2 regions of the Reyranella sp. GW821-FHT12G01 genome follow, and region 2 is predicted to be linked to the other one. Evidence: riboswitches for the same ligand, from Rfam matches in the RefSeq annotation. Region 2 holds a riboswitch; the other holds the start of a gene.
What was found. Region 2 has a riboswitch for S-adenosylmethionine ahead of AC1RP5_RS27985 (O-succinylhomoserine sulfhydrylase). Riboswitches for the same ligand answer to the same signal wherever they lie in the genome.
Positions count from the first base shown of each region.

Region 1: another riboswitch for S-adenosylmethionine. It lies ahead of metX (homoserine O-acetyltransferase MetX); the one in region 2 lies ahead of AC1RP5_RS27985 (O-succinylhomoserine sulfhydrylase).

Region 1 covers NZ_JBXAPV010000001.1:1,007,119-1,022,259, forward strand. The annotation lists gene AC1RP5_RS04955 (prephenate/arogenate dehydrogenase family protein) at 1-659, opposite strand, end outside; gene hisC (histidinol-phosphate transaminase) at 656-1,747, opposite strand; gene AC1RP5_RS04965 (chorismate mutase) at 1,772-2,623, opposite strand; SAM riboswitch at 2,728-2,803, shown strand; gene metX (homoserine O-acetyltransferase MetX) at 2,864-4,030, shown strand; gene metW (methionine biosynthesis protein MetW) at 4,027-4,632, shown strand; gene AC1RP5_RS04980 (GNAT family N-acetyltransferase) at 4,790-5,236, opposite strand; gene AC1RP5_RS04985 (YbaK/EbsC family protein) at 5,229-5,717, opposite strand; gene AC1RP5_RS04990 (NAD(P)-dependent oxidoreductase) at 5,707-6,639, opposite strand; gene AC1RP5_RS04995 (class I SAM-dependent methyltransferase) at 6,661-7,449, opposite strand; gene gloB (hydroxyacylglutathione hydrolase) at 7,521-8,297, shown strand; gene AC1RP5_RS05005 (MarR family winged helix-turn-helix transcriptional regulator) at 8,423-8,869, opposite strand; gene AC1RP5_RS05010 (MFS transporter) at 8,930-10,054, opposite strand; gene lipP1 (LipP1 family hormone-sensitive lipase) at 10,051-11,004, opposite strand; gene AC1RP5_RS05020 (DUF2333 family protein) at 11,088-12,119, shown strand; gene AC1RP5_RS05025 (sulfite exporter TauE/SafE family protein) at 12,128-13,054, shown strand; gene AC1RP5_RS05030 (TIGR02186 family protein) at 13,051-13,902, shown strand; gene AC1RP5_RS05035 (universal stress protein) at 13,922-14,404, shown strand; gene AC1RP5_RS05040 (NifU family protein) at 14,707-15,141, shown strand, end outside.
Region 2 covers NZ_JBXAPV010000003.1:614,731-629,871, reverse strand. The annotation lists gene AC1RP5_RS28020 (DUF1194 domain-containing protein) at 1-86, opposite strand, end outside; gene AC1RP5_RS28015 (RNA recognition motif domain-containing protein) at 198-938, opposite strand; gene AC1RP5_RS28010 (NIPSNAP family protein) at 1,227-1,541, shown strand; gene AC1RP5_RS28005 (thiamine pyrophosphate-binding protein) at 1,558-3,246, shown strand; gene AC1RP5_RS28000 (Bug family tripartite tricarboxylate transporter substrate binding protein) at 3,278-4,258, shown strand; gene AC1RP5_RS27995 (helix-turn-helix domain-containing protein) at 4,310-5,383, opposite strand; gene AC1RP5_RS27990 (hypothetical protein) at 5,396-6,001, opposite strand; SAM riboswitch at 6,298-6,374, shown strand; gene AC1RP5_RS27985 (O-succinylhomoserine sulfhydrylase) at 6,451-7,662, shown strand; gene AC1RP5_RS27980 (TenA family protein) at 7,689-8,300, shown strand; gene AC1RP5_RS27975 (MarR family winged helix-turn-helix transcriptional regulator) at 8,406-8,855, opposite strand; gene AC1RP5_RS27970 (PaaI family thioesterase) at 8,935-9,408, shown strand; gene AC1RP5_RS27965 (cation diffusion facilitator family transporter) at 9,539-10,447, shown strand; gene apaG (Co2+/Mg2+ efflux protein ApaG) at 10,508-10,900, shown strand; gene folE (GTP cyclohydrolase I FolE) at 10,927-11,553, shown strand; gene argE (acetylornithine deacetylase) at 11,587-12,756, shown strand; gene AC1RP5_RS27945 (hypothetical protein) at 12,771-13,214, shown strand; gene AC1RP5_RS27940 (2-dehydro-3-deoxygalactonokinase) at 13,222-14,094, shown strand; gene AC1RP5_RS27935 (2-dehydro-3-deoxy-6-phosphogalactonate aldolase) at 14,091-14,720, shown strand; gene AC1RP5_RS27930 (alpha/beta fold hydrolase) at 14,789-15,141, shown strand, end outside.

The DNA of each region.
Region 1 (15,141 bases), on a different contig from region 2:
GCGGCGAACTTCAGTACTTCGCTGTTCAGGTGACCGCCGAGATCGTCGGCGGTGCCGACGATCGTGTAGGCGATCAGGTGCGGCAGGTGCGAGGTGATGGCGAGGATGCGGTCGTGATCCTTGGGATCGATACGCTCGACCTGGCTGCCCAGGCCCTTCCAGAAAGCTTCGAGGCGGGAAACCGCATCGGCGTCGCTGTCGGGCAGCGGCGTCAGGATGCACCAGCGGCCTTCGAACAAGTCGAGCAGCGCGGCCTCGGGGCCGGAATTCTCGGTACCGGCGACCGGATGAGCCGGCACGAAGTGCACGCCCTTCGGGATGTGCGGAGCCATGTCGGCGATCACGGTCTGCTTCACCGAGCCGACGTCCGACACGATGCAGCCGGGCTTCAGGCTCGACGCGATGGCCTTGGTGGCCGGTCCGCAGGCGCCGACCGGCGTGCAGACGATCACCAGGTCGGAGTCCTTGCAGGCTTCCGCGAGATCGGTGGTGCAGTGGTCGGCGAGCTTCAGCTTGTTGGCGAGTGCCGCGGTCTCGGCGCTGCGCGTTGCCGCGACGATGTGTTTGGCGAGGCCGCGCTTGCGGGCTTCCAGCGCGATCGAACCGCCGATCAGGCCGATGCCGATCAGCGTGATCTTGTTGAACAGGGGCTCGCTCATTTGGCCGACGCCACGAAGCGGGCGAGCGAGGCCTGCACCGCCTTCACCTCGGTCTCGGTGCCGACGGTGATGCGCAGATGCTCGGGCAGGCCGTAGCCTGCGACGAGGCGCGGGATGAGGCCGTCGTTCATCATCCACTCGTTGGCGGCGGCTGCGCGTTCCTTGGAACCGAAGCCCACCAGCAGGAAGTTGCCGACGCTCGGCAGCGGCTTCAGGCCGAGCTTCACCAGCTCGGCGCTAAGCCACGGCAGCCAGATGTCGTTGTTGGTGCGGCTGGCGTCGGTATGGGCGATGTCCTCCAGCGCCGCGACGCCCGCGATCTGTGCCGCGAGGTTGACGTTGAACGGCTGGCGCAGCCGGCTCATCACGTCGACGATGCCGGCCGGACCGTACATCCAGCCGAGCCGCAGGCCGCCCAGTCCGAAGATCTTCGAGAAGGTGCGGGTCATCACCACGTTCTCGGCCTGGTCGACCAGCTCGACGCCCGATTCGTAGTCGTTCTTGCTGACATACTCGGCGTAGGCCGCGTCGATGATCAGCAGCACGTTCTTCGGCAGGCCGGCGTGCAGGCGGCGCACATCGTCCTTGGTGACGTAGGTGCCGGTCGGGTTGTTCGGGTTGGCGAGGCAGACGATGCGCGTCTTGTCCGTAACCGCGGCCAGCAGGGCGTCGATGTCGCTGCCGTAATCCTTGGCCGGCGCTGCGACCGGCGTCGCGCCGACGCCCAGCGCGTTGATCGCGTACATCAGGAAGCCGTACTGGCTGTAGAGCAGCTCGTCGCCCGGGCCGCAGTAGGCGCGGACCAGCAGGTTCAGGATCTCGTCGGAGCCCGCGCCACAGACGATGCGTGCCGGATCGAGGCCGAAGTGGCGGCCGATCGCCTTGCGCAGCTTGCTGGTGTCGCCGTCGGGATAGCGGTGCAGCTCGGCGGCCGCCTTGGCATAGGCCGCCATCGCCTTGGGCGACGGGCCCAGCGCGCCCTCGTTGGACGAGAGCTTGGCGATCGTCTCCTTGCCGTCGATCGAGTCCTTGCCCGGCACATAGGGCGCGATCTTCATGATGCCCGGACGAGGGGTGAGCGCGCTCATGCCAGTCTCCTTCGAAAGTTCAGATCACGGCTTGGCATCGATCGGCACGGCATAGGCGCCGATGGCCGCCGCACAGCCCTTTTCCAGTCCCAGGGCCGCTTCGAGTTCGCGCAGGCGCGGATCGTCGTCGACGATCACGCCCGGCACCTCGACGAGATAGTGATGCACGCCGGCCACAACCTGGTCCAGCGCCGAGGTGAAGGCGGGGAGGCCCGCCTTGGCCAGCGCCGCGGCGATGCGGTCGCGGCTGAGGCCGTTCTTCGCCTCGACTGCCAGCAGCGCGCGATCCGAACCGCTGGGCTCGGCGTCGATGCGGGCCAGCACGAAGGCCGAGATGCCGCGCGCGCGCGCGTTCGGCATGGAAAGGAAAGGCAGGCGCGCGATGACGGTCGGCAGGGTCGTGTCCTTGCCGGCGAGCATCGGCCACCACGGCGTCGAATCGGCTTCGAGCGGGGCGGGCACGACGCCGATGGTCGTCGGCGCGGCGCGCACCGCGGCCAGCACGCCGGCCGGCGTGTCGTGGGCGACGAATGGGATCTGGCAGCCGAAGTGATCGCGCGCGAGATCCCAGTAGCCGGGCTGGTCGTTGGGCCGGCAGATCGCGATCTTGAGGCCGGGCGTCTGGATCAGCGTGAAGGCGCTCATCATTTCACGCCACATGCGATACATCGCGCCGGACGGGAACCGGCCGTCATGCGCCGCCAGGCGCTTGCGCAGGACCTGCGCCTCGCGCCCCGGACGCAGGGCCAGACCCCCCGACGGCTTGGTCGCGGAAATGAGCCCGACGACCTCCGAGCGGCGACGGATCAGACCGTGCAGGTCCGTGTCGATGGCATCGATTTCCTGCCGCAAGATTTCGAGATCTGGAGCGTCCATTAGGCCGTTTTTTCCTGTGCGCAGCGGCGATACTACGTCCGCACTGCCCGCGTAAAGGCAAACAAACCGCAAGAGGCTTGCCTCCCGTCCCCTACAACCGTATAGAGCCTCTCCGTGGAATTTGAGCCGACCGGCTTGCGGCCACGTTAAACACCGCTAAAAGGTCGGAGTGCTCGAAAAAGCCCCCGCCCTTCCGGTCGGGGGCTTTTTCGTTGGCGTTTTTGCCTGGAGAGGACTGTGCTGGACGACCTCACCGATGCCGAACGCAAGGCGCTCGCCCAGTGCCGCCACGCGGTCCTGGGCGTGGACCGGCCGCTGCGGCTCGACTGCGGCGTCGATCTCGGGCCTTACCGCGTGGCCTACCAGACCTACGGCGAGCTGAACGCCGACAAGTCGAACGCCGTGCTGGTCTGCCATCCCCTGACCTGCGACCAGTTCGTCGCCGATCGGCATCCCGTGACCGGCAAGGAAGGCTGGTGGGAGAGCCTGATCGGCGCCGGCAAGGTCCTCGATCCGGCCCGCTACTTCATCATCTGCGTGAACGTGCTCGGCCATTGCATGGGCACGACCGGCCCGCAGGCCAAGGATCCTTCGACCGGCCAGCCCTGGAACCTGCGCTTCCCGGTGGTGACCATTGGCGACATGGTGCGGGTGCAGGCGGCGCTGATCGACCATCTCGGCATTCCCGATCTCTTCTGCGTCATCGGCGGCTCGATGGGCGGCATGCAGGTGCTGGAATGGGCGGCCACTTACCCGAAGCGCGTCTTCTCGGCGGTGCCGATCGCCTGCGCGGCGCATCATTCGGCGCAGAACATCGCGTTCCATGAGGTCGGCCGTCAGGCGATCATGGCCGATCCGGAGTGGAAGGGCGGCGACTATCGCCTGCACCAGACCAACCCGGCGCGCGGCCTCGCGGTCGCCCGCATGACCGCGCACATCACCTATCTTTCGGAGCAGGCGCTGCAGCGCAAGTTCGGCCGCGCCCTGCAGAACCGCAACGCGCTGGGCTTCGGCTTCGATGCGGACTTCCAGGTCGAGAGCTACCTGCGCCACCAGGGTTCGACCTTCGTCGATCGCTTCGACGCCAACAGCTATCTCTACATCACGCGCGCGATGGATTATTTCGACCTCGCGGCCCAGCATGGCGGCGTGCTGGCCAATGCCTTCAAGGGCTCGGCGACGCGCTTCTGCCTGATGAGCTTCACCAGCGACTGGCTGTTCCCGACGCGCGAGAGCCGCACGGTCGTGCATGCGCTGAACGCCGTGGCGGCCAATGTGTCGTTCGTCGAGGTCGACAGCGACAAGGGTCACGACGCCTTCCTGCTCGACGAGCCCGAGATGTTCCGCACGCTCTCGGGCTTCCTGAAGGGCGCCGCCACGGTGCGCGGCTTGGGAGGCGTGGCATGAACGCGCCGATCCGCGTCGATCTCCAGCTCATCGCCGACATGGTGGAGCCCGCCACGCGCGCGCTCGACGTCGGCTGCGGCGACGGCGCGCTGCTCGCCTACCTGACGAACGCCAAGAAGGTCGATGCGCGGGGCATGGAACTCAGCCAGGCCGGCGTGAATGCCTGCGTGGCCAACGGCCTGTCGGTGATCCAGGGCGACGCCGATGCCGACTTGCGCAACTATCCCGACGATGCCTTCGACTACGTGATCCTGAGCCAGACCCTTCAGGCCACCCGCGAGCCGCGCGAGGTGCTGAAGCAGATGCTGCGCGTGGGCAAGCGCGCCATCGTCTCGTTCCCCAACTTCGCGCACTGGCAGGTGCGGCTGCGTCTGGTGTTCGGCGGCCGCATGCCCGAGACCGCGTCGCTGCCCTACAAGTGGTACGACACGCCCAACATCCATCTCTGCAGCATCGACGATTTCCGCGCGCTCTGCCGCACGATGGGCGTGCGCATCGAACGGTCGATCGTGCTGAACAGCACGAGCCGCCGCATCAACCTGCCACCGCTGCTCGCCAACCTGATCGGCGAACAGGCGGTGTTCATGCTCCGGCGGGATTAGAGCGCTCTTCGCTTCACGTTCACCCGCACCACCTCATCCTGAGGAGCATGCCGCAGGCGTGCGTCTCGAAGGATGGGCAACAGACGTGGTGCTCGCGCCCATGCTTCGAGACGGCCCTTCGGGCCTCCTCAGCATGAGGTCTTTGTTGAGTTTACGGTTAGCTTGAGGGCAGACGCTCGTAAAAGCCCTCGATCGCGTCTTCGCGCAGCTTCACGAAGCCGTGGCGCAGGTAGAGGCGGTCGACCTTGCTGCCGGTCAGGACTTCGAGGCGGACCGGGAGACCTGTCGCGTCGGCTTCGGCTAAAAGCGCCTTCAGGATCACCGTGCCGAGGCCGGAGCCGTGCAGGCGGCGGTCGAGATAGAACGAGTCGATCTTGATCTCGTGGTCGTGCTTGCGAAAGCCGACGCAGCCCACGCGCACGCCGTCCAGCAGGATCAGGCGCGTGCCGGGCTCGTCGAAGTGGCCGCGGAACACGCCACGCGAGCGTTCGGGCGTGTAGCGGCCGACCCGTTCGAGATGCTCGCGCATCACCTCGGTGCGGAGCACGAGCAGCGGTTCGAAGTCGTCCTCGGTGACGGGACCGAACCGCCAGGTCTCAGTCACGCGTCGCGATCCGGGCGAGGCGCGGCTTGGCGATCGCCAGCCAGTCCTTGGTGTCGAGTTCCATCGACCGGTCGAGGCGGCCGGCGTTGAAGAACAGCGTCTCGTTGGCCAGCAGGTCTTCCTCGACGACGATAGAGATCGCGGGATCGAGCGCGAAGGGCGGCACCGCGCCCATCACGCAGCCGGTCAGTTCCTGCGCCGTGTCGGGCGAGGCGAAGCCGCACTTGCGCGCTTCGAAAATCGTGGCGACCGCGGCAAAGTCGAGTTTGCGGCTGCCCGGCAGGATCGCCAGCACGTGACGCTTGCCGCCCCCGCCGCCGCGCACGTCCAGCACCATGGCCTTGGCGGCCTGGTCGGGGCGATTGCCGCGGATGGCGCTGATTGCTTCCGACTTGCCCTCATGGGCATGCTCGATGACGCGGAACTTCGCCTTGGCGTCGGTGAGGAGCGTCACCAATCTATCGAAGACCTCACCGGCCACGGATCACCTTCTCCGACAGGATCTTCAGTGCATCCTCGAGGCTCGGCACCTGGCCGTCGGCGGGTGCAATGTGTGCGTCGACGGTGCGACGATGACTCTTCTCGATAGCCTCGGTCATCAGCGGATCGACGCCGGTCTCGCGCAACGTCTGCGCGACCAGGCCCATCTCTTCCCAGCGACGATGGGCGTGCACGACATGGGTCTGCACCAGCATGGTGATGAAGCCGCTGAGGCCCATCGAATCGGCATCGCCCAGGCAGCCCAGCACTTCGTCCAGAATGCCCTGGCGTTGCGCGGTGACCAGGGCCTCGACGCCCAGCGCCTCGATGCCCTTGACCAGCGTGCTGCGCAGCATCTTCACCGAAGAGGCGCTGCCGGGCTTCGGTCCCAGCAAGGTGGCGACAAAACCGTTGGCGTTCATCCAGGTGACGGCGTCGGCGGCGTCTTCGCCCGCGACCAGCATCGGCGCCTTGATGCCCTGCTTGAAGAAGCCACCCATGACGGCGATGTCGACATACCGGCCGGCGCCTTTCTCGATCTCGGCGCGATCCTCGTCCGACATCTTGCCGGTGACGGTGCAGAGGTCGAGATAGTGCGCGCCCTTCTTCAGGAGCGGCGCGGCCGACTTCGCGGCCGAGAGCGCATGCTCGCCCTGCACGGCGCAGATCACGAGATCGGCTTCGCTCAGCGCATCGGTGTAGCCGTCGGCGATCGCGATATCGAGACCACGTGCGGTCTTGCCCAACGCCGTGCCGCGCGGGTCCTTGTCGAGCGCGGTGTCGATGGCGATGACGCGGCGCGGTGCGTTGTCACCGGGCTTCGAGGGACCACGCCAGCCACCCTCTGCGGCAAGACCACGGGCGATGGCCGATCCCGCCTCGCCAAAACCCAGCAACGCGATCACGCGCGGAGAAAATGCCATGTCGTTCTTTCTTCTTGGAATTTAGGAGGCGGGCTTTTCGCCATCCTCGGTGGTGCGCGCGGCTCCCGCGACCTGCGGGGTGTCGCGCGAACTGGCGACGCGCAGCTTGGGCCGGGAGACGGCGACCGCCTGCGGCTGGCTGCGTTCGGCGATGCCGGCATAGAGCTGCTTGCCGGATTCGATGACGTTGACGCCGCCGAAGCGGCCGAGCCAGCGCTGGCCGAAGCGTTCGATCGCCGGCGCCATGCGCATCGCCAGCCGCGAACGGGTCGGCGGCATGTAGAGCGCGCGCGTCTGGCGCAGCGGGGCGAACATGTTGGCGCGCAGCAGCGCGTTGAGCTGGCCGGTCGAATAGGGATGGCCCTGATAGAAAGGCGAACGGTCGACCTGCGACCAGAAGCCGGTGCGCGTCGGCGCCACGACGACCATGCGGCCACCATCGGCCATCACGCGCCAGATCTCGCGCAGCATCGGGCGCAACTGCTCGGTGCATTCGACGGCATGGACCAGCACGACGCGGTCGACCGAACGGTCGGGCAGCGGCAGGTCGAGTTCGTCGACCAGGGTCGCGAGGTTTCGGCCCTCGCGCGGCCAGCGCGTCACGCCTTGCTGGGCCGGCATGAAAGCGAGCGTCCGTCCGGCCTCTTCCATGAAGGGGCGCAGCAGCGGCTGTGCGTAGCCGAGGCCAAGCACCGTCTCGCCGCGCACGTTCGGCCAGATTTCGCGCAGGCGGGCGCGCAGCAGCCGTCGGGTCATCTGACCCAGCGTACTGCCGTAGAACTCCTCAAGGTCGAGGACGTCGCTCCACATGCGCCAACTGTAGCAGAAAGCCGGCCGGACGGGCCATGGCCGGCGCAAGCCAGCCCTGCTAACGTTGCATCATGAGCACAACGCTAGACATCGTCCGTATCCCGGTCCTCAACGACAATTACGTGTGGTTGATGCGCGAGCCGCAGAGCGGCGCCGTGGCCGTCGTCGATCCCGCCGTGGCCGGTCCGGTCCTCGCGGAGGCCGAAAAGCGCCGATGGAAGATCACCCATATCCTGAACACCCACCACCATGGCGATCATGTGGGCGGGAACATGGAGATCAAGAAGGCGACCGGTTGCACCATCGTGGGCCTGCGCCAGGATCGCGCCCGCATCCCCGGCATCGACGTCGAGGTCGATGACGGCGACCGCTACCGGATGGGCGAGGCCGAAGCCGAGATCTTCTTCGTGCCGGGCCACACCAGCGGCCACATCGCCTATGCCTTCCGCGAGCAGAAGGCGCTGTTCTGCGGTGACACGCTGTTCGCGCTGGGCTGCGGCCGCATGTTCGAAGGCACGCCGCAACAGTTCTGGACGTCGCTCAGCCGCCTGCGCGCGCTGCCCGACGACATGCGGGTCTACTGCGCCCACGAATACACTCAGTCGAACGCCCGCTTCGCCCTGACCGTCGAGACCGGCAACCAGCAGCTCAAGGCGCGCTCGGCCGCCATCGACGCGGCGCGCGCCAAGGGCGAGGCCACCGTGCCGTCGCTGCTCGGCGAGGAGAAGGCGACCAACCCGTTCCTGCGCGTCGACGTTCCGGCGGTGCAGGCCGCGGTCGGCCTCGCCGGCGGCGATCCCGTCGCGGTGTTCGCCGAAGTGCGTCACCGCAAGGATGTTTTCAGGTAGCGGTTACCGGGCGGCGCCATCGCCCCTTGAGTAAAGGTCCCTCGCTACGCTCGGGATGACACCGTTTTTGTGATCGGCGCAGGCGCGTCAATTCCAACAAGATCAACAGCCGCAGATCAGGTAGATCAGACGAGGTCCCCCGGCTGGCCGGCGGTGAGCCGGCCCAGCAGGTCGGCCAGGGTGGCGATCTCGGCCTTGGCCCAACGGTCGCGGAACAGGTCGGCGGCCATGCGCTCGAGCGTGGCGCGCGCCTCCGCGACCCGTTGCTGGCCGGTCTCGGTCAGCACGACATAGGCCAGGCGAGCGTCGCGCGGATCGGCCTCGCGGCCGACGCAGCCCAGCTTCTCCAGCGGGTTGGTCATGCGGGTCACGGTCGAGGGGCTGACATGCAGCCGCTTGGCCAGGTCGATGCGGCTCAGTCGCTTCAGCGGCGCCTTTTCGAGGTGCATCAGCAACAGCACCTCCTTGAGGGCGAGGCCGTGCACCGAGCCGAGCTCGCCGGCAAAGCGCTCTTCGAGGCGCGCCGTGGCGCGGAGCAGGTTCAGCGTGGCGGAGAAGGATGCGGTACTCATCGGCGCGATATAGGCCGATATATTGCCGATTGCAAGTATATTGGAATCAAATAGAGAGCTTTAACGCCTCATCAGGCAGAAGTAGCCGGTCACACCGAGAGCCAGAGCGAGGGCCGCGTAAAGCGGCGCCTGCGGGACGTTGAGGAAGAGCCAGGGCGCTGTCAGCGGCCCGACGGCGGCGCCGAAGTCGCGCCAGGTCGAATAGCTCGCCTGGCTCGAAAGGACGGTGCCGTGGCCACGCTCGATCACCAGCACGGGGATCAGCGTGTTGAACATGCCGCGGGTCATCACGATCATCAGCGCGCCCAGCAGTTCGTGGTCCAGCGCGATCAGGACGAAGCCCGCGACCAGCAGGCCCGCGTTCGCGATGGCGATGCGCCGTGCGCCGAACCGGTCGCCGATCCAGCCGCCGATCGGTCCTGTCGTGACCTCGACCATCCAGCGCAATGCCAGCAACAGTGCGGTCGCCATCACGGCGGCCACCGAGGTGATCGAGTCCTTCATCAGGAAGGCCAGCGTCAGCAGGAATACGCCGTCGCCCGAGAAGCCCATGACGAAGCCCCAGACTTCCAGTCGATGAGGGATCGGAAGCTTCAGGCCCTTCTTCGCTGCCGGCTCGGGCGGCAGGCGCGGCAGGACGATCGCCGCGGCGAGCGCGATCAACGTCAGGCCGCCATAGATCAGGAACACCGAACGGGCGCCGACCTCGAGCACGATCCAGGCGCCGCCGACCAGCGACATGGCCTGCACGAGGCCGATGGCGGCGCGGCTGGCGCCGACCCGCTTGCCGGCATTGGCGCGGTCGCTCACCGCATAGGCGAGGGTGGAGAGATTGAGCGAGGCGTAGGAGATGCCCCACAGAATGCGAGCCAGGATCTGCGCCGTCGGATTTTCGACGAGGCCATAGATGGTCGTCGACAGGGCCGAGCCCAGCGCGGCCGCGATCATCAGCGCGTGCGGGCCGATCCGCTCGCCGAGATGGGCGACGCCGGAATTGGCTAAAAGGCGGATCCAGCGATTGAGCGACAGCAGCACGCCGACCATGGCCAGCGAAAGTCCGAACTGCTCGTGATAGAGCGGCAGCACGGCATAGAGCAGCGTGTCGCCGATCATGCAGACGGCGATGACGAGGCCCGGCAGCGCCATGCTGACGGGCACGGCGCGACCAGATGCGGGTGAACTCACTGGCTGCGCAGGACGAGCGCCTCACGCAGCGCCGCGGCGCAGAGTGTCGTTCCGCGTCGCGCACCGTGCAGCAGCATCGGCGAGCTCAGGAAGCCGTGCAGCATGCCGCCGAACTCGACGAGGTCGGCCTGCGTGCCTTCCTGCTGCAGACGCCAGGCATAGGCGCGGCCTTCGTCGCGCAGCGGATCGTAGCCCGCCGTGACGACCAGCGCCGGCGGCAGGCCGGCGAGCGAGGCCGCGCGCAGCGGCGAGACACGCCAGTCGCCACGGTTCGCCTTGTCGGGCGTGTAGTGGTCGAAGAACCATTCCATGGTGACGGCATTCAGCCCATAGCCGTCCTCGTAGCGCTTGTAGGAGTCGGCGCGGGCCACGGCATCCGTCACCGGATAGGCGAGAAGCTGCATCAGGAGCTTCGGCCCGCCATTGTCGCGCGCCCAGAGCGACACCGCGGCTGCGAGATTGCCGCCGGCGCTGTCGCCGCCGATGGCCAGCCGCTTGGGATCGATGCCGATCGCCTCGCCGTTGGCGGCGACCCACTTCAGGCCGGCCACGACATCGTCGAAGGCGCCGGGGAAGCGCGCCTCGGGCGCCAGGCGATAGTCGATGTGGAACACCACGATGCCGGCTTCGATCGCGAGCTGGGCGCAGAGCACGTCATGGCTGTCGAGATTGCCGAACACCCAGCCGCCGCCATGCGCATAGATCAGCGCCGGCAGCTTGGCGTCGGGGGCAGCCGCCGTCGGCCGATAGATGCGGACGGGCAGGTTGCCCGCGGGGCCGGGAATGGTGCGATCGACGACCGTCACGTGGGCGGGGCGCGGGCCCTGTGCGCCGGGCCGCAGGGAGAGATAGAGGTCGCGCGCGGCTTGCGGGCTCAGCGTGTTCCAGGCGGGGCGGTTTGCGGCCGCCATCAGGTCGATCAGCCGCTGGGATTCCGGATCGAGAGCCATTCCACCCACTCCATTGAAAACATTCGGCGCACTCTAGCAGGCGTCGCCCCTGTTTCGTCACGAGGCGAATGCTAAGGTGTGCCATGACATTCGAACCGGACTACACCGCGCCCTCGTCGGCTACGCCTTCCTGGTGGCGGCGGCGCTGGGACAGTGTGCGGACGTGGCGTCCGGGCCGTTCGACGTCGGCGCCTTCTTCCGCCGGCCGGACCGCATGGCGATGGACGTGGCGCATCGCCCTGGTGCTGGTGATCCTCTACTACCCGATCGGCGCCCTGGTGACCGAGGACATCGACGACGATCCGCAGTTCGCGGCGCGCGGCGTTGCACCAGGCGAAAGCAAGGCGGTCGCCACGGCGGCCGATCTCGTCACGCGAGAGGTCGACGTCCACACCTGGACGCCGATGATGCCGTTCTTCATGCCGTCGGGTCTGCTCGACAACATGCCGAACTACCAGCGCGGCATCATGTCGGCGCTGGGCCGGTTCAGCACCGAGCTGATGGACCAGCTCGGCCGCACGCGCGGCTCGAGCCAGACCGACCGCGATCTCGAACAGGCGCGCGGCTTCCTGAACGAGCAGCCCAACATCTGGCTGTGGCAGCCCAGCGTGTCGCTGATGCCTTCGGCCACCTCGGCGCAGAAGTATCGCGCCGGTCGCGACAAGCTGATGGCCTACAACAAGCGGCTGGGCGCCGGGCAGGCGGTGTTCGAGCGTCGCGCCGACAATCTCCAGGCCCTGCTCGATCGCATCGCCAACGATCTCGGCTCGGACTCGGCGGCGATCGACCAGCACGTGATCGAGAAGGCGGGCGACCTGTTCGACGCAAGATGCGACGACATCTTCTATTTCAACAAGGGCCGCCTCTACGTCTACTACCTGCTGCTGCGCGATCTCGGTTCCGACTTTCAGAACGTGATCCGCGACCGCGAGCTGACCAACGCGTGGAACGGCACGGTCGAGACCTTCCGCATCGCTGCCCAGCTCGACCCGTGGATCGTCTGGAACGGCTATCCCGATGCGCTGCTGATTCCCAATCACCTGCTCGCGCAGGGCTTCTACCTGCTGCGCGCCCGCACGCAGCTGCGCGAGATCACCAACATCCTGCTGAAGTAGGCGACGGCGTGGAGATCTATCTCCCTATCGCCGAACTCTCGATGAACGTGTTCGTCCTGCTGGGCCTCGGCGCCGCAGCCGGACTGTTGTCGGGCATGTTCGGCGTCGGCGGCGGCTTCCTGGCCACGCCACTCCTGATCTTCGTCGGCATCCCGCCGGCCGTCGCGGTCGCCAGCCAGGCCAACCAGGTGGTGGCCAACTCGATCTCCTCGCTGCAGGTCCAGTGGCGCCGCGGCAATGTCGACCTGCGCATGGGGCTGGTCCTGCTGGCGGGCGGCATGCTGGGCTCGTCGGGCGGCGTCTGGCTGTTCACCTACCTGAAGCGCATCGGCCAGATCGATTTCGTGATCGCGGTGCTCTACGTCGTCATGCTGTCGGCGATCGGCCTCCTGATGCTGGCCGAGAGCCTGAGCACCTATTTCAAGCGCCGGCGCAATCCCGACGGGCCGCGCGGCAAGCTGCACACGCACTATCTCGTGCACCGGCTGCCGTTCAAACTGCGCTTCTACAAGTCGAAGCTCTACATCAGCGTCCTGCTACCGATCGGCCTGGGCTTCGTCATCGGCGTGCTGTCGGCGATCCTGGGCGTGGGCGGCGGCTTCGTGCTGGTGCCGGCGATGATCTACCTGCTCGGCATGCCGACGGCGGTCGTGATCGGCACGTCGAACTTCCAGATCCTGTTCGTGGCGGCCAACGTCACCTTCCTGCAGGCTGCGACCAACGGCACCGTCGACGTCGTTCTGGCGCTGCTGCTGATCCTGGGCGGCGTCGTCGGCGCGCCGATCGGCGCGCGCATTGCCGCCAAGCTGCCAGGCCTGGCGCTGCGGGCCTTGATGTCGCTGCTGATCCTGGCGGTGGCGGCGGAGCTCCTGACCGAGCTGCTGCGCACGCCAAGCTCGTTCTATTCACTGGGCATGCGCGAGGTGCTGCCGTGAGGCGCCTCGCCTGTCTTGTCGCCGGCCTCGCGCTGCTCGTCGGCGCGTCGTCCGGGGCGATGGCGCAAAGCCCGCGGCTGGAGCCGGCGCCGGGCGGCTTGCCCGGGCCGAGCATCGGCGGGCCGCCGGACGCCAGCGTGCCGCCGTCGGTGCCGAACGAACCCACGACGCCCGACCTGATCGTCGACCTGTCGCTCGCCCGTGTGTCGATCACCTCGGCCTTCCAGGGCGAGAGCATCCTGATGTTCGGCATGTTCGATCCGCCGGGCGAGATCGTGGTCGTGGTGGCGGGCCCGCCCGCGCGCGAGACCGTGCTGCGCAAGCAGCGGTTCCTGGGCATCTGGCTCAATACCGGCCGGCAGGCGTTCGACGACGTGCCGGCCTATTACGCCATCGCCGCCAGCCAGCCGCTGCAGCGCCTGCTGGCCCGCAGCGCCGGCGGCGAGATCCTGTCGCTCGAGGACCGGCTGGCGAGCGTCAAGCCGGCGACGCCGCGCGATGCCGCCGAGCTGGCGAAGTTCCGCGCCGGCCTGGTCGAGGTGAAGCGGCGCGAGGGGCTCTATCCGGCCGCCATCGGCCAGGTGACGGTGCAGGCGGGCCGCCTGTTCCGCGTCGACCTGCCGTTCCCGTCGCGGCTGCCGGAGGGCGTCTACGACATCAGGGTCTATCTGGTGCGTGATGGAAAGATCGTGGCGGCGGTGTCGCGGCCGCTGCCGGTCGGCAAGGTCGGATTCAGCGCCCAACTCGCCGGCTGGGCGAGCCACGAGGGCTCGCTTTACGGTCTGGGGGCGATCGTGATGGCTCTGTTTGTCGGCTGGCTCGGCGGCGCCATCATGCGACGCCTCTAGGATTGAGGGGGAGGGGTTCATGGACGTGCAGCCCAAGGTCAATGAGCGTGTCTTTCTCGTCGTGGTCGACGAGAGCCCGGAGATGCGCAAGGCACTCTGGTACGCCTGCCGGCGCGCCAAGCGGACGGGCGGCCGGGTCGCGATGCTCTATGTCATGGATCCGCCGGAAGGCCAGCAATGGGGCTCCGTCGTCGAGCTGATGCGCGAGGAAGCGCGCCAGCAGGCGGAGGAAGTAGTGGCCCGCCACGCCGACGTCGCGGTCTCGCTGACCGGCCAGCCGCCGTCGATCTACATCCGCGAAGGCAAGAGCCGCGATGAGCTGGTGAAGCTGCTGACTGAGGACAGCTCGATCTCCGTCCTGGTCCTGGGAAGCGCATCGAGCGGCGAGGGACCGGGGCCGTTGGTGACGACCTTCACCGGCAAGGCCGGCGCTCAACTCCGCATCCCGCTGACGATCGTTCCGGGCGCGCTGACCGAAGCGGAGATCGACGCGATTTCATGAGTCGTGCGGGAAGTTGTGTGTGCCTTCTGCGGCGATCTGCTTCGAAAGCTTCTTTGTGTCGGAACTGGCGACAAAGGTTACATTCGGAAATAATTTATTTAAGTATTTGATTAATATAAATAATATCAAATTATTCCATAATATTTATACAGTGCCACTCAAGAATCATCTTGATCAGCTTGACCGTGGTTCCTACGTCCGAGTCCATCGAGTGGGGTTCGGAGACGTCCTGTCCCCCAGCCTGAGCGACGCGAAGCGGTACCCTTTCGGTGATCCGTGAAGCGTTCGAACCGGAGGTAGGTTTGTTTATCCAGACCGAGCAGACGCCCAATCCGTCGACCCTCAAGTTTCTCCCCGGCCGTGTGGTCATGGAGAAGGGGACGGCGGATTTCGCCAACGTCGAGGCCGCCACGTCGTCACCGCTTGCCAAGAGGCTGTTCGCGGTGGAAGGCGTCGAGCGCGTGTTCTTCGGCTCCGACTTCGTCACCGTCTCCAAGACGGCCGATCGGGATTGGCAGATCATGAAGCCGTCGATCCTCGGCGGCATCATGGAGCACTACACGTCCGGCGATCCCGTGATCGTCGATGGAGATACGGCCGCCGCCGCTGCGTCGGATGACGACGAGGTCGTGGCCCAGATCAAGGAACTTCTCGACACCCGCGTCCGGCCCGCTGTGGCGCAGGACGGCGGCGATATCGTTTTCCACGATTTCCGCGATGGCATCGTCTACCTGCAC
Region 2 (15,141 bases):
TGCAGGTCGACGGGCGTTTGGGCGCGGGCCGACGTTGCCGTCGCCAGGGCCGCCAAGGAGCCTACGAGCGCCGACCGTCGCTTCATGCCCACCTCCGTCGAAGAGGCGAAGCATAACACCACAGGCGCGCGCGCAAACAAAAACGCCGGAGGAAATCCTCCGGCGTTCATGTCGACTGTCAGGACAGTCCGATTTTCCTACTGGTCGTCGTCGAAGCCGCGCTTGCGCGGTTCGTAGTCACGCTCACGACGCGGACGGTCCGGAGCGCCCGTGTGGCGCCGCACCGGCTTGGCGAATTCACCGCCGGGAGCGGCATCAGCCGGAGGAGGGCTGGAGAAATCGGCACGACGATCGCGCATCGGGCCGCCATCGCCACCGGGCGCTGCGCCGCGGTAACCACCGCCGCCGCCGCCGTCACGACCGCCACCACCGTAGCCGCCACCGCCGCCGCCGCCGTCACGACCGCCACCACCGTAGCCGCCACCACCGCCGCCGCGGTATCCACCGCCGCCGCCGTCACGACCGCCGCCACCACCGTAGCCGCCGCCACCGCCGCCGCCACCACCGTAGCCACCACCGCCACCGCCGCCGTAGGGCGGACGCGGACCGCGCGGACGGAAGCCGCCGCCATCACGGCCGCCACCACCGCCACCGCCGCCGTATCCACCGCCGCCGCCACCACCACCGGGCTGACGTTCGACGGCTTCACGGACCGCGATCGAGCGGCCATCCAGCAACGCGCCGTTCATGGCCTGCATGGCCGAGGCGCCTTGGTCATCGGTTTCCATCTCGAGGAACGCGAAGCCGCGGCTGCGGCCGGTCTCGCGATCCACGATCACTTTTGAAGATGTAACGGTGCCGAACTGAGAGAAGGCTTCAGACAGACGCTCAGACGTGACCGAATAGGGCAGGTTGCCCACAAACAATTTGCGACTCATTCAAGGCTCTGGGCTAGAGGAAGGATCGAGCGGAGTCCGGCGCGCGCTTGCTGGACGATTGCGTCCAAGCGTTTCGATGACCTTTGACAGATGACCAAGTAGCTCACGGGAAGACGTTGACCGGTATCGCGCTCCGCGACTGTGTGCCGAGACTCTTGATGATGCTCGTCGGCTAGTGTCGCAATGCAGCACTTATGCGCTGATTCACGTCATGAGTCCACCGCGTCGCGGGGTTGAGACGCAACGAACCACGGCACACAATCACCGCGAAATCGGGAGGGATTGAGAATGATCGTCGACCATCGAACCTACGAACTGCAGCCGGGCCGCCTGCGCGACTTCCTCGCGCTTTACGAAAAGGAAGGGCTGCCAGTCCAACTGAAGCATCTCGGCAACCTCGTCGGCTACTACTCGACCGAGGTCGGCAACGTGAACGAGATCGTTCACATGTGGGGCTATGCCGATCTGGCGGACCGCACCAAGCGCCGCGCGGCGATGGCCGCCGATCCCGCCTGGCAGGCTTATTTGCAGAAGAGCCGAGAATATATGAAGACCATGAACAACAAGATATTGGTGCCCACCACCTTCTCACCCACGAAGTAAGGGAAAGACCGCGAACATGGCTACCGCATACCCGCGCCGCAGCGGCGCGCAGGTTTTGATCGATCAACTGCGTATCCACGGCACCGACACGATCTTCGGCGTGCCCGGCGAAAGCTATCTGGCCGCCCTCGATGCGCTTTACGCGCAGCGCAATTCCATCCGCTATGTGATTTGCCGCCAGGAAGGCGGCGCCTCCTACATGGCCGAGGCCTACGGCAAGCTGACCGGCAAGCCCGGCGTCTGTTTCGTCACGCGCGGCCCCGGCGCGACCAATGCCAGCGTCGGAATGCATACCGGCTTCCAGGATTCGACGCCCATGATCCTGCTGATCGGGCAGGTCGCCCGCGAGCAGACGGACCGCGAGGCCTTCCAGGAAATCGACTACCGCCGCATGTACGGCCAGATGGCCAAGTGGGTGACCCAGATCGAGGACGCCCGCCGCATCCCCGAGATCGTGAGCCAGGCCTTCCATCGCGCGATGAACGGCCGGCCCGGTCCGGTCGTGATCGCGCTGCCTGAGGACATGCTGGTCGACGAGGTCGAGGTTCCGGATGCCGGCCCGTACAAGGTCGCGCGCGGCGCCCCGTCGCCCGATGACATGGCGACGTTGCGCGAGCTGCTGGCCACGGCCAAGCAGCCGCTGGTCATCCTGGGCGGTGGCGGCTGGGACGCGAAGGCCTGCGACGACATCAAGGCGTTCATCGAGGCGAACCACCTGCCGACGACGACGGCGTTCCGCAACCAGGACCTGATCGACAACCGTCATCCCAACTTCGTCGGCGATCTCGGCATCGGCGTGAGTGCGCCGCTCGGCAAGCGCATCGACGAGAGCGACCTCATCATCGCGATCGGTCCGCGCCTCGGCGAGATCACCACCGGTGGCTACACGCTGTTCGACCTGCCGGTGCCGAAGCAGAAGCTGGTGCACGTCCATGCCGGCGCCGAGGAGCTGGGTCGCGTCTTCCAGGCGACCCTGCCGATCAACTCGGGCATGTCGCAGTTCGCGGCCGCCGCGAAGGCGATGAAGCCGGTCGATGCCTCGGCGTGGAAGGCGGGCGTCGCTCCGGCGCGCGCCGACTACGAGAAGAACATCGAGCCGACGCCGCAGCCCGGCTCCGCCAATCTCGCGGAGATCGTCGGCTGGCTGAACAAGCGCCTGCCCGACGACGTGATCGTGACCAACGGCGCGGGTAACTATGCCGGCTACGTCCACCGCTTCTTCCAGTATCGCGGCTTCCGCACCCAGCTCGCGCCGACCAACGGCTCGATGGGCTACGGCGTGCCGGCTGGTGTGGCGGCCAAGGTCGCGGCGCCCCAGCGCACCGTCGTGTCGTTCAGCGGCGACGGCTGCTTCCTGATGAACGGCCAGGAGTTCGCGACCGCCGTCCAGCACGGCGCGAACGTGGTGTTCATCGTCGTCGACAACGGCATGTACGGCACGATCCGCATGCATCAGGAGCGTGAGTATCCGACGCGCGTGCACGGCACCGAGCTCAAGAACCCCGACTTCGCGGCCTATGCCCGCGCCTTCGGCGGTCACGGCGAGACGGTCGAGCGCACGGCCGACTTCGAGGCGGCGTTCGAGCGCTCGCTCAATGCCGGCAAGCCCGCGATCATCCACGTGAAGACCGACGCCGAGGCCATCACCTCGCGCATCACGATGACCAAGCTCCGGGAGCAGGCGCTGGCCAAGCAGAAGAAGTAGACGACAAGAAGAAACAACGAAGGGGGAAACAATGAGCATCACACGTCGCGCTGCACTCGGGTCTCTGGGTGCAGCGTCGCTGGCTGCGGTCGCTGGTCCGGCGCACGCGCAGGCGGAATGGCCGAAAGGCCAGCCGATCAAGGTGCTCATCCCCTTCGCGCCGGGCGGCGTGCCCGACATCATCGCGCGCATCGTCACGCCGAAGATGGCCGAAGGTCTGGGTCAGTCCTTCGTCATCGACAACAAGCCGGGTGCGGGCGGCGGTCTCGCGGGCCAGTTGCTCGCGCAGGCGGCGCCCGACGGCTACACGCTGCTGATGGGCACGGTCTCCACTCTCGCGATCGTGCCCGCGATCAATCCGTCGCTGAAGTACGATCCGACGAGTTTTGCCGCGATCGGCCTCGCCGCGATCGTGCCGATGGTCGTGCTGGTCCGGCCGGAGTCGCCGGCCAAGGACATTCCCGGTCTCATCGCGCTGATCCAGAAGAGCCCGAAGTTCGATTACGGCTCGTCGGGCAACGGCTCGATCCTGCATCTCACTGCCGAGCTCTTCCGCCTGCGCACCGGCGTGAAGATGCAGCACATCCCCTATCGCGGATCGGCGCCGGCGCAGCAGGCGCTGCTCGCGGGCGAGATCGACGTGGTGTTCGATGCGCTCGCGCCGGCGATGGGTCAGATCCAGGCGGGCAAGCTGCGCGCCGTCGGGCTTGCGATGGCCAAGCGCTCGCCCGCGCTGCCCGACCTCAAGACGATCGGCGAGCAGGGCGTCGCCGGTGTCGAGGCCTATACCTGGGCCGGCCTCTATGCGCCCGCGGGCACGCCGGCGCCGATCGTGCAGCGCCTCAATGCCGAGCTGCTGAAGGCGCTGAAGGATCCCGAGGTCGCCAAGAAGATTTCCGATCTCGGCTACGAGATCGCCTCGTCGACGCCGGCCGAGTTGGCTGCGCACACCGCCGCCGAGTTGAAGAAGTGGACCGAAGTCGCCAAGGCCGCAGATGTTAAGCCCGACTGAGTCGTGGCCCGGTCACACTAAGGTAGTGTGTTGGTCGGTGTTACGGATTAGCTAGGCAATTGGTCTGCTAGTCACTAGCCGAAGCTTGGGCCGCTCTTGTGAGATTATCTCGGGCATATCTTCCAGGTAGATGCCCAACATATCGGTCAACTCTTCCGTGGAGTAGCCGAGCTCTCCAGTATGGCTGCGTAACAGGTTTCTGAACACTTTAGGTTCTTCAATGCCCTCGATTTCAATGGGTTCGGCGCTACGCCAGCCTCGCTTGCTAAGCTCAATTTGATAGTAGCGATAGCTTCGTTCGGTCATTCGCTTGAGGTCACGGGCGCGCCGCAGTATTGCCTGCATTGACGCTTTCCAGTGAGACTTAAGGACCATAAGTCTTTCGAGAGACATGCCGTACAATTCGTGTCGGATGTCGTCCTGAGGCATCAAGAAGGCAGCGGCAAACTGGTTCGCTTCGTCTTCTTGTTCGGGGTTGGGAATTGAGTGCATGCAGAGATGCCCAACCTCATGCAGTAAGGAGTAGCGCAGTCGGTCTTTGGCTTTGACGCGTGAATTGAGAAAGATCAGGGGCGGGATCCGATCGACGCCATGCTGGCAAAATGCATCGATAAGATCCGAACCGAAATCGAAGGGCACAATCAGGATGCCCGAATCTTCGATTGTCTTTACGACATTGGAAACGGGACCTCGCGGCAGCATCCAGGCTTGGCGCACTGCCGCCGCGATCTCGTCGATTTTCCCATCGTATTGATCAGGGTCAATAGAGGGTGGCGGGACCTTGGTCGGGACCAGCTCAACTGATCGCAAAAGGCTTTCTATCGAGAAGCGGTAAAGCTCGGCCTTGGCATTGATCCGATCCCACTCCGTCGCGGTGAGCTTCTTCCTCTTGCGATGATAGCTGGCCTGTGGCGGCCGCAATTGCCCCTCTCTCGTAAAAAAGTGTGGTCTAAGCTGCAGCACACTGCTCATCGCATGGACGAGCGCTTCTTCTGGCACAACGATGCCGGCTTCAATTTTGGATACCTTGCTCTGTGAAATATGCAGAGCCTTTGCGAGCTCGGTCTGCGAGAATCCTCGCAGCTGCCGAGCCACGGTCAACATGGCGGCATTAAACAAACCCATAACGCTCACCGATTAACTGTTATCGCGCTTGCGGTCAGCAGGTTGTTTTTTGGCAACTACTCGTGTGCCCTCGTCGGGATCATCGGTCGGCGGAGTCACCGGCGTGATTTCGTGCAGCTGTTCGGCCGGGGCAATGCCAAGCGAAATCACCCAAGTTTCTTCTCCAGATCCCGGGCAAAATAGACGAATATCTGGACACGCCGGGTCGGCTGTATTGGGCACGTACCCCAAAAACAGAATGGTCGCCTTCGCTGGGAGGTTCGGAAGCGTTTCTTGCCTCACTTTGTTTGATCGCAGATCCATCGAGGTCTGATTGAAATTCTTTGCGACTTCGTTGCCTTCGTCGAGCTTGTGAACCTGGAATATCCAATTCTGATCGATGCAGAAGAAGGTTGTTTGGTTTTCCTCGGTAATCTTGATTCGGGGCTTACCGTCCAGAGCAATTCGTAGTTCGTTGGCTACATAGTCCCGCAGAACACGCGTCCGCGTGCCGGGCTCAAGGATATGATTGTCGGCGCGCTTCCAGAGCTTACGCGACGCCTCGGTTATGGCGTCTGCGAAAATAGGAAAATAGGGCGCCAACTCCTTCTCAGCTTGCTCTTTCGGACGAAATGCCATTTTATCGGACCGCCGGATAATCCTTATTGTTCAGCAAGATACCGAGGTGGCTGGCAAAATCAATAGTAATTATTCCGATCTTATTCCAGCCTGTTGGGCGCATGCTGCGCCCTGTTTAGCTGGTGACGCAAGCGGTAGCCGCGTTGGTGTCGGCGGCGTAGCGATCGGAGTGCCTATCGATCCGTGCTCATGGCGGTCTCTCACCTCATCGGCGCTTCAACGTCACGGCGGTTCGGACGCCTTCCGCGTTCACGTGATGAAGCACTAGCTTGCGCCCGACGACCGCCGCCCTTATAGAGGCGGTCCGTGGAGATTTGAGCCGACCGGCTTGCGACCACGTTAAACATCGCTAAAAGGTCGGAGGTTCACGCAAAACCCCCGTCCTTCCAGGTCGGGGGTTTTTCGTTTGCGTCGCCGGGAAAGGGCGCGCGACGAAGAGGAGAAGTGTGATGGACGGATCGATTCCGAAGAAGAAGGCTCAGGCCGATACCACCAAGTGGCGCACCCAGACCCGCGCTGTGCGCGGCGGCCAGGTCCGCAGCAATTTCGACGAGACGTCGGAAGCGCTGTTCCTGACCTCGGGCTACGCCTATTCGAGCGCGGAGGAGGCCGAGGCCACCTTCAAGGGCGAGAGCAACCACTACCAGTATTCCCGCTTCGGCAATCCGACCGTCACCATGTTCGAGAACCGGCTGGCGGCGCTCGAAGGCGCCGAGGCCTGTCGCGCCACTTCGACCGGCATGTCGGCGGTGTTCTTCGCGCTGCTGGCGCTGCTCAAGTCGGGCGACCGCATCGTGGCAGCCCGCCAACTCTTCGGCTCCTGCCACTACATCGTGGCCGAGCTGCTGCCGAAGTACGGCATCCAGAGCGAGCTCGTGGACGGCGGCGACCTCGCGCAGTGGGAGAAGGCGCTCTCCAAGCCGACCCAGGCCGTGCTGTTCGAATCGCCCTCGAACCCGATGCTCGACATCGTCGACGTGAAGGCGGTGTGCGATCTCGCGCACAAGGCCGGCGCCAAGGTCGTGCTCGACAACGCCTTCGCCACGCCGATCCTGCAGCGCCCGCTCGAGTTCGGCGCCGACGTCGTGGTCCACTCGGCCACCAAGTACATCGACGGCCAGGGCCGCACCCTGGGCGGCGCCGTGCTGGGCTCGAAGGAGTTCATCCTCGAGAAGCTGCAGCCGATCATCCGCAACACCGGCCCGTCGCTCAGCCCGTTCAACGCCTGGGTGCTGGTGAAAGGCCTGGAGACGCTCGGCCTGCGGGTCGAGCGCCATTGCGCCAATGCCCGCCGCGTCGCCGACGCGCTGGCCGCGCATCCCGCGATCGGCCGCGTGCTCTATCCGGGCCGCCCCGACCATCCGCAGCATGCGCTGGCGGCCAAGCAGATGTCCGACTTCGGCGGCGTGGTGACGTTCGATCTCAAGGCCGGCAAGTGGGCCGCCTTCGAGACGCTGAACCGCCTGCAGATCGTCGACATCTCCAACAACCTGGGCGATGCGAAGAGCCTCATCACGCATCCGGCGACGACGACGCACATGCGTATCGGCGCCGAGGAGCGCGCGAAGCTCGGCATCACCGACGGCACCGTCCGCCTCTCGGTCGGCCTCGAGGATGCCGAGGACCTGATCGGCGATCTCGTGCAGGCGCTCGGCGGCTGACTTAAACGATAGCTGGAGTACAATGCGTGCCGCTCTCGGCTGATCTGTGGGCGGCGAACGCCGACCTAGCCAACCGCATCCTGTCGCACGGCTTCGTGCGCGGGCTGCGGGACGGCTCGCTGCCGATCCAGTGCTTCAAGGGCTATGTCGCGCAGGACGCCTATTTCCTTGAGGCGTTCGCGCGCGCCTATGCCTTCTGCCTCGCCAACTCGCGCGCGAGGGAGGACCTGTACGGTTTCGCCGGGCTGATCGCCGGCGTCCTGCAGGAGCTGAAGCTGCACAAGAGCTACGCCGAGCGCTGGCAGGTCGACCTGTCGGGCGTCGCGCCGGTCGAGGCGACGCGCGCCTATGTCGATTTCCTTTTGGAGACGGCGCGACGCGGCAATCTCGGCGAGACGATCGCAGCCATGACGCCCTGCATGCGCCTCTACGCCTTCCTCGGCCGGTCGCTGGCGGCCAACAATGCCGCACCGCTCTATTCGGAATGGGTGAAGACCTACGCCGATCCGGGCTTCGAGGCGCTGGCCGCCCAGCTCGAAGCGCTGCTCGACCTGCATGCGACGGACAGCGAACCGGTGCGCGCCAACTACCGCCGCGCGATGGAACTCGAACTGGGTTTCTTCGCCGCGAACGTCTAAGCGGCTGCACTGGAGCGCGCCACTCCAGTGGCGCTCAGGCTTCGTCGATGGTCGGCCACGTATGAGCGCAACTGGAGTTGCGCGCTCCGTTGAGAGACCTCGTCTTTAAAGCGGCGCGAGCTTTTCCATCGAGCGGTCGAGGGCGCCGTGGAGATCGGCGGTGAGCTTCGCACCCATCGCATCGCGCACTTCCTGCTCGGCCTCGGACCACAGCGGCAGGGCGCGCTTGAACAAGGCGCGGCCGGCCAGGGTCGCGACCAGCTCGTGCCGGCGCTTGTCGCCTGCGGCCGCGCGTTCGATCACGCCCGAGGCCAGCAGCGGCCGCAGGTTGCGCGTCAGCGTCGTGCGATCGGTGGCCAAGAGGTCGGACAGTTCGGTGATGCTGACGGGGCCGCGCGAGATCACGTAGCCCAGCAGCGAGAACTGCGAGATGCGCAGGCCGGTCGGCGCGAGGTGCCGGCTGTAGATCTGGGTGACGCGGCGCGCCGCGCTGCGCACGCGAAAACAGGTGCACTCGGCGGGCGACAGGCGGATCGGGGGCGTGACGGCTGTCATGGACCCGAGATTATCGCCGCTTCTTGCGCCGGCAAAGCCTCAATGTGTATATGCACATAAAATTGCGACGGAGACGGAGATGGCTGGAGAAGCTGGATTTGGCTTGGTGCCGATCGAGGTGGCGCGCACTCTTGACGGACTCGAACTGTTCAAGGGCCTGCTGGAAGGGCGTTATCCGGCGCCGCCGATCAACAAGGTCATGGGCTCCCGCCTGCTGGAGGTCGAAGCCGGGCGCGTCGTCTTCGGCTACACGCCGGTCTTCGACCATTACAATCCGCTGGGCTCGATCCATGGCGGCATCGCCGCCACCCTGCTCGATTCGGTGATGGGGTGCTGCATCCATACGATGCTGAAGGCCGGCACCGGTTACACGACGGTCGAGATCAAGGTGAACTACGTGCGCGCCATGACCGACAAGACCGGCCCGGTCCGCGCCGAGGGCAAGGTCATCAACGTCGGCTCGCGCATCGCCACGTCCGAAGGCCGCCTGACCGACGCGTCAGGCAAGCTGCTGGCGCACAGCACGACCACCTGCCTGATCTTCCCGATCTGATTTTCATGTTCCTCTCCCCCGCTAGGGGGAGAGGCTAGGTGAGGGGGCCACGCACGACCCGCCTCGAGTAACCCCCTCACCCAACCTCTCCCCCTAGCGGGGGAGAGGCGCATGATGTCTAGTCGGGATCATGCTGAACGCGGCCGCCGAACAACGACTGTTGAAGCTCTCCATCGCCGTCACCATCGCGGTGGCGGCGTTCGGCGTGCTGTTCGGGCTGCTGTCGGGATCGATGTCGATCCTGTTCGACGGTGTCTTTTCCGCGATCGACGCGGCGATGTCGGGGCTGGCGCTGTTCGTGTCGCGGCTGGTCACGCGCGTCGCCGACAACCGGCGGTTCCAGTTCGGCTACTGGCACATCGAGCCGATGGTGCTGGCGTTCAATGGCGGCACGCTGATGCTGCTCTGCTTCTATGCCTTCCTGAATTCCGTCGACAGCCTGCTGGCCGGCGGGCGGCAGCTCAACTTCGATTGGGCGATGGCCTACGCGGTGCTGGTCTGCGGCGCCTGCTTCGGCATGTTCTTCTACGAACGCCGGCTCAATCGCGGCATCGGTTCCGACTTCGTGCGGCTCGATGCGCAGAGCTGGCTGATGACCGGCTCGATCACCTCGGCCCTGTTCGTGGCCTTTGCGCTGGGCGGTTCGCTGAAGGGCACGGCCTACGCGCATCTCGCGCCCTATGCCGACCCGGCGGTGCTGGCGCTGCTGACGATGGTGCTGGTGTTCGTGCCGATCCAGACGGTGCGCAAGGCGCTGCAGGAGATCCTGCTGATCACGCCGCCCGACCTCGATGCGCGCGTGCGCCAGGTGATGGACGAGGTGATCGCCCGCCACGAGTTCAAGACCTACACCAGCTATGTCGCCAAGGTCGGTCGCGCGCAGTTCATCGAGATCCATATCGCCGTGCCGCCCGAGTCCCCGATCGACAGCGTGGGTGAAGCCGATGCGATCCGACGCGAGATTGCCGAGGCGATCGGCGGCGAGGGGCCTCAGCGCTGGCTCACGATCGACTTCACTGCCGACCCGAAGTGGCTGTAGACGCGTTTGACCTTTTGGGCCGAAACTCCCATGTCAGAGGCGTAAGGAATTCGCACGAGCATGTACAAAGCCACCACCCGTGCCATCCAGGTGACGGTTGAACCGCAATATCTGCCCGACCAGTCGGAGCCGGCGAAATCGCAATTCGTCTGGTCCTACAAGGTGCGCATCGAGAACAAGAGCGATGTCGCAGTGCAGTTGCGCAGCCGCCATTGGAAGATCACCGACGGTCTCGGCCGCCTCCAGGAAGTGAAGGGCCCGGGTGTCGTCGGCAAGACACCGTTGCTGCGCCCCGGTGAGATGTTCGAGTACACTTCCGGCACACCGCTCTCCACGCCATCCGGCATCATGGGCGGCACTTACCAGATGGTGGACGAAGCGGGCGTGAAGTTCGACATCGAGATTCCGACCTTCTCGTTGGACACGCCGACGGCGCAGCGCAGCCTGAACTAGGCGATGCGGATCAAGGGAGAGAGACAATGAACAAGATGGCGAAGCCGAGCGGGATGGCGTCGCTCGCCACCGGCCTGCCCCGTCCGTCGCGCGAGGAAGCCGAGGCCGCCGTGCGCACGCTGATCCGCTGGTCCGGTGACGATCCTGCCCGCGAGGGACTGGCCGGCACGCCCGATCGCGTCGTCCGCTCCTACGAGGAATTCTTCGCGGGCTACGACCAGGATCCGCGCGACATGCTGCAGCGGACCTTCGAGGAGGTCGAGGGCTACGACGAGGTCGTGGCGCTGCGCGACATCCGGCTGGAGTCGCATTGCGAGCACCACATGGTGCCGATCATCGGCAAGGTCCATGTCGGCTACCTGCCCGACAAGCGCGTCGTGGGCATCAGCAAGCTCGCCCGCGTGGTCGACGCCTTCGCCCATCGCCTGCAGATCCAGGAGAAGCTGACGGCGCAGATCGCAAACACACTTCAGGAAGTGCTGCAGCCGCGCGGCGTGGCCGTCGTCATCGAGGCGGCGCACCAGTGCATGACGACACGCGGCGTTCACAAATCCGACGTAACCATGGTGACCAGCCGTATGCTGGGGGCTTTCCGCGACAATGGCGAGACACGGCGCGAATTCCTCACCATGATTGGTCGCACGTCCATCTAGGGCACAACGACTTTCGAGTAAGACAAGGACATCATGGCCGGAGAGATCATCAGTTCCGTCGAAATGCTGCGCAAGCTCGTGGCCTTCGACACCACCTCGCGCTACTCCAACCTCGCCCTGATCGAGTATGTGCAGGGCTACCTGAAGGGCCACGGCATCGAGTCGAAGCTGGTGCCCAACGAGGATGGCTCGAAGGCCAATCTCTTCGCCACCATCGGCCCCAACGTGCCGGGCGGTGTCGTCCTGTCGGGTCACACCGACGTGGTGCCGGTCGATGGTCAGCCCTGGGTCACCGACCCTTGGACGCTCACCCTCAAGGACGGCAAGTATTACGGCCGCGGCACCTGCGACATGAAGGCATTCTACGCCATCGGCCTCGCCATGCTGCCGGAGTTCCTGAAGGCGCCGCTCAAGAAGCCGATCCACTTCGCCCTGTCCTACGACGAGGAGATCGGCTGCTTCGGTGCGCATTCGCTGGCCGCGCGCATGGCGAGCGAAGTGCCGAAGCCGCGCGTCATCATCATCGGCGAGCCGACCATGATGACGGTCGTGCATGCCCACAAGGGCAGCCAGAGCTACGTCACCAAGTTCACCGGCTTCGAGGCGCACTCCTCGATGACCCATCTCGGCGTCAGCGCCATCCATTTCGCCGGCGAGTTCGTGCACTACCTCAACACGGTGCAGGAAGAACTCGAGGCCGCCGCGCCCAAGGACAGCGAGTTCATGCCGGCCGCCGCGACCTTCAACGTCGGCACCATCATCGGCGGCACGGCGGGCAACATCCTCGCCCGCGAATGCGAGGTCCTGTGGGGCTATCGCGAGCTGCCGACCCGGCCGATGGACGAACTGGGCGAGCGCGCCAAGAAGTGGCTGAAGGAAGTGCTGCTGCCCAAGATGAAGGCCAAGCACCCGGCGGCCGCGATCGAGACCGAGCTGCGCTCCTCGACGCCCGCCTTCTCGCCCGAGGGCAACGACGACGCCAAGACGCTGGCGGGAAGCTGGTCCGGTTCCAACACGGTCGGCGCGGTGGTCTATGCCACCGAGGCCGGCATCTTCCGCAAGGTGCTGGGCGTGCCGACGGTCGTCTGCGGCCCCGGCGACATCGCCCAGGCGCACCAGCCCAACGAATTCATCCTGGCCTCCCAGATCGATGCCGGCGAGGAGTTCATGAAGCGCATGCTCGAGTGGTCCTGCCGGGACTAGGCTTGGAGAGGCCGATGGCGAAGGTTCCTGGTCCGTGGGAGATGGCCGAACGCCTGATCGGCCCCGGCCCGTGGGCAGGACCTTCGATGCAGCCGGCGCGGCCGGCGCCGCCGATCGTCGACGATCCCGGCAAACTCATTCCGGACGAGCTCACCGTCGTGACGCCAGATCAGTTCGATCGGGCCTTCGAGGCGTACAGCAAGTTCGGAAGGTCCGGTCCCGTCGACAAGCTGTGGCCTGCGGTGATCCCCGATGTGGATCGCTCCAGCTATTCTGCGTTGGAGGCCAAGTGCGACGAGATCAGGTGGACTGTCGCGCGATGGGATGATGACGTGAGATGCGGTCGGATTCGCGACGAGGATGATGTCGTGAAGCGGATGGTCGCGATCAGGTATCCCTATCTGACGCCACAACATCAGATTGCCGTCCGGATCTACGCATCTTTCGTCAACAGATGAGTTGTTCGTGCCGCACCTGATCGCCGTTGACTGGGGCACGAGCTCGCTGCGCGGCGCCCGCCTTGATGCGGCGGGCGGCGTGATCGAGGAGAAGAGCGCGCCGCTCGGGATTCTCAACGTCCCGAACGGCGATTTCGCGGGCGTATTCGCGTCTCTGTTTTCCGAGTGGATGAAGCCGGCCGGCAGCGTCTGCCTGATCTCGGGCATGGCCGGCAGCCGGCAGGGCTGGGTCGAGGCGCCCTATGCGGCGTGCCCGGCCGGACCCGAGGAACTCAAGCGTCACCTGCACTGGATCGAGCCGGGCCGGATCGCGCTCGTGCCCGGCCTCAGCGTCGAGCAGGGCGAGGTTCCCGACGTGATGCGTGGCGAGGAAGTGCAGATCTTCGGTGCGATGCGGCTGGCGGGTCTCACCGACGGGCTGTTCGTGTTGCCGGGCACGCACAGCAAGTGGGCCACGGTCGCAGGCGGCCGGGTCACCGGCTTCCGCACCTATATGACGGGCGAGTTCTACGGGCTGCTCAGCCAGCATTCGATCCTGGCGCGAACCCTCGACGCCGATGCACCGCTCGACGAGGCGATGTTCCTGCGCGGTGTGACGCGGGCCGGCGAAGGTGAGGGCCTGCTGCACAACGCGTTCGGCGCCCGCGCACTCAGCCTGTTCAACCGCCTGTCGCCGGCCCAGTCGACGAGCTATCTCTCGGGCCTGCTGATCGGCGAGGAGCTTTTAGCGCAGGAGCTGCCGCCCGGCCGCGACGTGATCGCGATCGGCGCACCGGCACTCACGGCCCGCTATGCGCTGGCTCTCGGACCGGCAGGTGCGCGGGTACACCGCTTCGGCGCCGAGGCGACATGGGCCGGCTTGAGAGCTCTGCACGAATGACCACCGTCGACAGGTTCCGGGCCGCGCTGCAGGCGCTGCCCCTCGTCGCCATCCTGCGCGGGCTGAAGCCCGAAGAGGCGCCGGCGATTGGCGACGTACTGGTCGAGGCGGGTTTTCGCCTGATCGAGGTACCGCTCAACTCGCCTCGGCCGCTCGACAGCATCGCCGCCTTGCGCAAGCGCTTTCCCGACGCGGTGATCGGCGCGGGAACGGTGCTGACGGCCGCCGAGGTGCGCGAGGTGGCGTCGGCCGGTGGCGAGCTGATCGTGGCGCCGAACTTCGATCGCGCCGTCGTCGAGGAGACGGTGCGGCTCGGGATGGTGAGCATGCCCGGCATCATGACGCCCACCGAAGCCTTCGCCGCCCTGGGCGCGGGCGCCCATGGGCTAAAACTTTTTCCCGCCGAACTGGCTTCCCCCGCCGTCGTGAAGGCAATGCTGGCGGTACTGCCCAGAGGCACGAAGCTGATCCCGGTCGGCGGCATCGGCGCGGACAATATGGGCGCCTGGCGCGCGGCCGGCGCGGCGGGCTTCGGTCTCGGCTCGTCGCTCTACAAGCCAGGTGACGATGCCATGACGGTCCGCGCCAAGGCGGCGTCCATCGTATCGGCCCTGCGGCGCGGTTAGGTCTGCACACTCTCCGGTAGAAAGATCGCGACGGTGCACGTTAGTCTGCCCTCGAGGGAGGGCAGCTCATGACCACAACTGTCTACTTTGCGACCAACCGCACCATCAACCATCCGCAGGATCGTCCGGGCAGTTACACCTTCAACATCGTCTCGCCCGCGAAGCCGCAGGAAGTGACCTACGCGACGGCCTTCGTCGACAGCGCGAACCTCACCGCCGACACGGTCGGCGCGATCAGGTCGATCCAGGACATCACCCAGGGCGGTTTTAGCCAGGCGGCCATCGACGACCTGTCGATGGGCAACCGCAACATCCTCGTGTTCATCCACGGCTTCGCCAACAGCTTCGAGAACGCGATCACGCGCGCCGCCTTCAATCGCGAATGGCTGGCGCAATCGGGCGCCAGCGAAGCCGATACCAC